One region of the Erwinia persicina genome, then DNA from elsewhere that is predicted to be linked to it. Evidence: predicted binding sites of a transcription regulator. Region 1 holds the regulator's gene; the other holds the start of a gene.
The links. Region 1 encodes CRP, which controls carbon source genes, mostly activating them, when cyclic AMP is high. Its sites were predicted from a motif close to ATGTGANNNNNNTCACAT; they were not measured.
Positions count from the first base shown of each region.

Region 2: the regulator CRP is predicted to act here: its motif matches at 1,887-1,904, upstream of glpT (glycerol-3-phosphate transporter).

Region 1 covers NZ_CP082141.1:360,180-363,346, reverse strand. Annotated here, with positions in the region: gene K6L24_RS01555 (amidohydrolase) at 1-623, opposite strand, end outside; gene K6L24_RS01550 (OsmC family protein) at 871-1,278, opposite strand; gene crp (cAMP-activated global transcriptional regulator CRP) at 1,646-2,278, shown strand; gene K6L24_RS01540 (YccS/YhfK family putative transporter) at 2,336-3,167, shown strand, end outside.
Region 2 covers NZ_CP082141.1:4,398,499-4,401,665, reverse strand. Annotated here, with positions in the region: gene glpQ (glycerophosphodiester phosphodiesterase) at 1-303, opposite strand, end outside; gene glpT (glycerol-3-phosphate transporter) at 319-1,665, opposite strand; gene K6L24_RS20295 (YehS family protein) at 2,031-2,504, opposite strand; gene metR (HTH-type transcriptional regulator MetR) at 2,637-3,167, opposite strand, start outside.

The DNA of each region.
Region 1 (3,167 bases):
AGCGGGTCCGTACTCTGCTGCGGCATCGCCGCATGCGCCCCCTTTCCCTGTAACACCAGGTCAAAATTGTCACAGGCGGCACTGAAGACGCCCTCTTTCACCGCCACCGTCCCCGTTGGCAGGGTGGGAAACACGTGTAAACCATAAATCTGTGATACTCCGTCCAGCACGCCGAGCTTTACCAGCTCACTGGCCCCCCCCGGTGGCACTTCTTCCGCATGCTGAAAGATGAATCGCACCTTCCCTGCCATCTGCGCCTGCTGCTGGCATAACACCCAGGCAGCCCCCATCAGCATCGCCGTATGCGCATCGTGCCCGCAGGCATGCATCACGCCGCGATGACGCGAGGTAAACGGCTCCTGATTCAGCTCTTCAATGGGCAGGGCATCCATATCGGCCCGCAGAGCAATGCATTCCCCGCTGTGTGGGCCTGAAAGTTCAGCCAGCACACTGTTGGGGGTGGGCCGGCTGATAGCCAGAGGACCAAACTTTTCCAGTTCAGCAGCGACATAGTCGGCCGTGCCCTGTTCATGAAAAGAGAGTTCCGGGTGGGCGTGGATATGACGCCGCCAATGCAACACTTTTGCGGTGACATCCTGAATTAACGTCTTGGTATTCATCATCACTCCGTGATTAGTTGAAACGATAGAACGACAGGCCGGAGTATTCAGACCTTCGGTCACTGCGCCGGTAAATCAGCGTGAAGGACAGTAAACAGGATGAAATATACTGCGCTCACCTCACCAGACTGTGGCGTGAAATGCGCGTGATGACGTGCTCAGCATGATGTGCCGCTGGCGAAGATGGCGGGAGGAAAAGAGTGACGCGAGGGAACTGTACGCCCCTCGCGCAGACATCAGTCACATGCTGTCAGGCGAGGTCAATGACCTCGTAGCTGTGACTCATTTTGACACCCTGCCCCAACATAATGGCCACCGAACAGTATTTCTCTGCGGAAAGGTCGACGGCGCGTGAGACGGCTTTATCACCCAGCGCTTTGCCGCTGACAATAAAATGCAGATTAATGTGCGTGAAGATTCGCGGAGCATCTTCACGGCGCTCCGACGTGAGCTTCACTTCGCAATCAGCCACGTCATGACGGCCTTTTTGTAAAATAGAAACCACATCAATGGCGCTACAGCCTCCGGCGGCCATCAGCACCATCTCCATCGGGCTGGGTGCTTTATCCCCGGAGTTACCGTCCATCAACACCTGATGACCCGATGAGGATTCTCCCAAAAATGTCAGCCCTTCAACCCATTTAACACGTGCCTGCATAACAAAATCCTCGATTTCATTCAGTTACCGCAGAGTACGCTGTGTCAATAAAAACGGCAACGCTGCCTTTTTCCAACTATGCTGAAGCGAGACAACAGAAGACAGCCTTGTAAAGCTGTGCTACAAACAAAGCTGCAATTATTTACTGGCAAGACAATGCACAGTAAAACGGGACGACAGCACGAGCCATGCTCTTAACAGAGGCCCGTATAATTCCTATGGGAACGCTTGAATATTTCAACGCCTGACAGGGACTCATCCCCTGATATCCTAAAATATTTCGCGCGGCAGGTTAGCGGTAACGCACTTCTCCCCCGCAGAATAGAGGGTATATTTAGGCACGATTACAAACAGAGGATAACAGCGAATGGTTCTCGGCAAACCGCAAACAGACCCTACACTCGAATGGTTCCTGTCACATTGCCATATTCACAAATATCCATCCAAAAGCACGCTGATACATCAGGGTGAAAAGGCGGAAACCCTCTATTACATCGTTAAAGGTTCTGTAGCGGTGTTAATCAAGGATGAAGAAGGCAAAGAGATGATCCTCTCTTACCTCAACCAGGGCGACTTTATTGGCGAACTGGGCCTCTTTGAAGAAGGTCAGGAACGCAGTGCATGGGTACGTGCGAAAACAGCCTGTGAAGTGGCTGAAATCTCTTACAAAAAATTCCGTCAGCTGATTCAGGTGAATCCTGACATTCTGATGCGTCTCTCTTCACAGATGGCGAGTCGACTGCAGGTTACGTCAGAGAAAGTGGGTAATTTAGCTTTCCTGGATGTCACCGGACGCATTGCCCAGACGTTACTGAATCTGGCCAAACAGCCCGATGCCATGACGCACCCGGACGGCATGCAAATTAAAATCACCCGTCAGGAGATCGGCCAGATTGTCGGCTGCTCCCGTGAAACCGTAGGCCGTATTCTGAAAATGCTGGAAGATCAGAACCTGATCTCGGCACATGGTAAAACCATCGTTGTATACGGCACACGTTAACCGGCTCTGAACCCACGGCGCGACGCCCTGTCGCGCCGTTTTTATTTGGTGTGGCTCATGTGGCGGAGAATTATCTATCACCCGGAAGTTAACTATGCGCTCAGACAAACGCTGGTGCTGTGTTTACCCGTGGCGATCGGCTGGATGCTGGGCAACCTGCAAAACGGACTGCTTTTCTCCTTAGTGCCCGCCTGCTGTAATAACGCCGGTCTGGATACCCCCCACAAACGCTTCTTTAAACGCCTCATCGTCGGCGGGTGTCTGTTCGCCTCCAGCAGCTTCCTGATCCAGTACGCCGGGTTAGAGGGCGTGCCGTTGCCGGTTATTCTGCTGATCATGGCCTTAGTGCTGGGCGTCACGGGTGAGATTAGCCCCCTTCATGGCCGCCTGCTGCCGGCTTCGTTAATAGCCGCCATCTTCACGCTCAGCCTGGCGGGGCGGATGCCGTTGTGGCAACCGCCGCTGTTATATATTTTGGGGACCGTCTGGTACGGGGCATTTAACTGGTTCTGGTTCTGGCTGTGGAAAGAGCAGCCGATGCGTGAAACCCTCAGCCTGCTGTATCGCGAACTGGCTGACTACTGTGAAGCTAAATACACTCTGCTGACCCGACTTACCGATCCACAGACTGCCCTGCCCCCACTGCTGGCGCGCCAGCAGAAAGCCGTCGATCTGATTAACACCTGCTATCAGCAGATGCATATGTTGTCCGCCAATCGGGACAGCCACTACCAGCGTCTGACACGTGCATTCCAGGTGGCGCTTGATCTGCAGGAACATATTGCGGTCAGCCTGCATCAGCCGGAAGAAGTGCAAAAGCTGGTGGAAAAAAGCCATGCCGAAGCGGTGATCCGCTGGAACGCACAGACCATTGCCGCCAGACTGCGGG
Region 2 (3,167 bases), 630 kb from region 1:
GGTAAAATCAATGGCGTAATAACGCCCGTCGGCCCGCGCACGGTGCGGGAAGCGGCTGGCAACGTCGGTCACGCGATCGAGATAGTGGTCATGCAGCACCACCAGACGATCGTCTTTGGTCATCACCAAATCCTGCTCAAGGTAATCAGCCCCCTGCGCGTAAGCCATCGCTTTCGCCGGCAGGCTGTGCTCAGGCAGGTAGCCACTGGCACCGCGATGGGCAATCACCAGCGGTGAGGTACTCGCGGCTGTCGCCGCGAGTGAGGTGGTCAGTAACACGGTTGCGATAACGTTTTTCAACATAATTACCCGTCCCGATCAGAGTGAGGTCAGTCGCTGTTTGTGTTTTTTCTCGCTCATCATGGTCATCGCCAGCAGGATCACTGCCAGCACACAGCCGCCGATCATGATGATAAAGCCGCCGTCCCAGCCGAAGTAATCGACGGTGTAACCGACGATAGCGCTGGCGGCAACGGAGCCTCCCAGGTAGCCAAACAGACCGGTAAAGCCGGCGGCGGTTCCCGCTGCTTTTTTCGGTGCCAGCTCAAGGGCATGCAGGCCAATCAGCATTACCGGACCATAGATCAGGAAGCCAATCACCATCATACAGGCCATATCCACGCCAGGGTTACCTGCCGGGTTCATCCAGTACACGACAGTGGCGATGGTCACCAGCACCATAAAGAATACGCCGGTGGCACCACGGTTGCCTTTGAAGACCTTGTCGGACATCCAGCCACACAGCAGCGTGCCGGGAATACCTGCGTATTCGTAGAAGAAGTAAGCCCACGAGGATTTATCCAGCGTAAAGTGTTTCACTTCTTTCAGGTAGGTCGGTGACCAGTCGAGAATGCCGTAGCGCAGCAGATAAACAAACACGTTGGCCAGAGCGATATACCACAGCAGCTTGTTCGGCAGAATGTACTGCATAAAGATCTGCTTTGCGGTCAGCTCGTCTTCATGTTTTTCGTCGTAGTCAGGCGGGAAGTCATTTTTGTACTCTTCAATCGGCGGCAGGCCACAGGATTGCGGCGTATCGCGCATCAGCGCAAAGGCAATAAGCGCGATGAGAATGGCCCCGAAGGCAGGCATATACAGCGCGGCTTTCCAGTCGTTAAACCAGGCCATACCCAGCAGGAAAAGCAGAGGGGGGATGCCGCCACCGACGTTATGCGCACAGTTCCAGACGGAAACGATGCCGCCGCGCTCTTTCTGTGACCACCAGTGCACCATGGTACGACCGCACGGCGGCCAGCCCATCCCCTGGAACCATCCGCAGAGGAATAACAGAACAAACATCACCATAATGCTGGACGTGGCCCAGGGAACGAAGCCCATAAACAGCATCACAGCAGCAGCCAGGATCAGACCGGCAGGCAGGAAAACGCGGGGGTTGGAGCGATCAGACACCGAACCCATGATGAATTTTGAAAAACCGTAGGCGATAGAGATACCGGACAGCGCAAAGCCCAGATCGCCGCGTGAGAAGCCCTGTTCTACCAGGTAGGGCATCGCCAGGGCGAAGTTTTTACGCACCAGATAATAGGCAGCGTAACCGAAGAATATCCCCAGAAATATCTGCCAGCGTAGCTTGCGGTATAACGGATCAACGCGGCTGTCATCAACGCGGGGCTGATGTGCAGCGGGTTTGAAAAAACTTAACATTTTGGCCTCCCATGGCTCGAAAGTCTGTTATCCGGCTTCGAATGCGCAGATAAAGGAAACATTAACCCGAGTCATCAGGGGTAAATGTTCTATTTCGCGCATAGCGTAGTCGTTATCAGAAAAGCTGACTGTGAAGAAAGGCGCAAATGTTACAGTTTTATGACGGAATGGCTATATCTACATCACAAATTGGTGATTTATTTTCACCATGAAACTATAAAATGTGATTATAGTCACAAAAGTAATTCCATGCCGTGAGTGGGGTTTCGTTTGGTGAGTGAAAATGTTCTAAAAGGAAGATGGCAGGACTGATGGTGAGTGCAAAGATTAACGCCATCAGGTGACGTTAATCTGCCATGGAGACGTTATGCTTTTTTGGCCGGACGGATTTTCATGGTCAGGCCCTTGAGGAAATTACGCAGGATCTGGTCGCCACACTCGCGGTAATTTTTATGCCCAGGTTTACGGAAGATAGCACCAATCTCTGACTGTCCTACCGCAAAATCAGCACTTTTCAGCAGTTCCAGAATATCAGTGGTTTTCAGGTCAAAGGCCACACGCAGCTTCTTCATCAGAATGTTGTTGGTCATTTTACGTTCAATGGAAGGGGCGGGGGCATCTTCGCTTTTACCGCGACGCTCAAAAATCAGGCCATTGAGAAAGTAACCCATGATGACATCGGGGCAGGGGCGGAAGCCGGCTTCATCCTCTTTTTTCAGGAAGCTGTGTACTTCGGCTTCGGTCACTTCGCTCTCTGCCAGCGCCAGAATGCTTACCACTTTAGCATCGCTCAGATTCAGCATGTAACGCACGCTGCGCAGGACATCGTTATTGGTCATAGGGTCTCTCTGTAGTGAAACAATTGCAGTGCGCGCAGTATAACCCGTCATACCTCAGGCTGCATCTGCGTTAGCGGATTGCGCTGACCTGAGGCGCTCCTCTCCACCAGCGTTTCGCCGACGGCCAAAGCCTTACGAAGGGCTGACGTACGGGTGGGGAATACCCGGACGCGAGGCATCGCGCACCCGTGGTAAATGATCGCAGGCGTGCTGACGGGCAGAACGAATAAAGGCCTCCACGACCGGCTGGCGCTGTTCGCCGTCGCGTACTGCAGCGTACAGTCGGCTCCAGAGTCCTTCCCCTAAGGCTTTGGTGACCACCAGTCCCTGATGCTCGAAACTCTCCACCACCCAGTGTGGCAGCGCGGCAATGCCCATCTGCGCTGAAACCATCTGGATCAGCAGCAGCGTATTATCCACGCTTTTTAGCGTCGGGCTGACGCCAGCGGGCTGCAGAAAATGCCGCCAGATATCCAGACGCTGTCGCTGTACCGGATAGATTAGCAACACTTCACGGGCCAGATCCTCGGGGGAAATATGGACTTTCTGTGCCAGGGGATGGTCAGGTGCCAGCACCAGGCGTACCTCAAAATCAAACATCGGCGCATAGAACAGACCGCTACGCGGCAAAATATCCGATGTCAGTACCACATCGAGTTCACC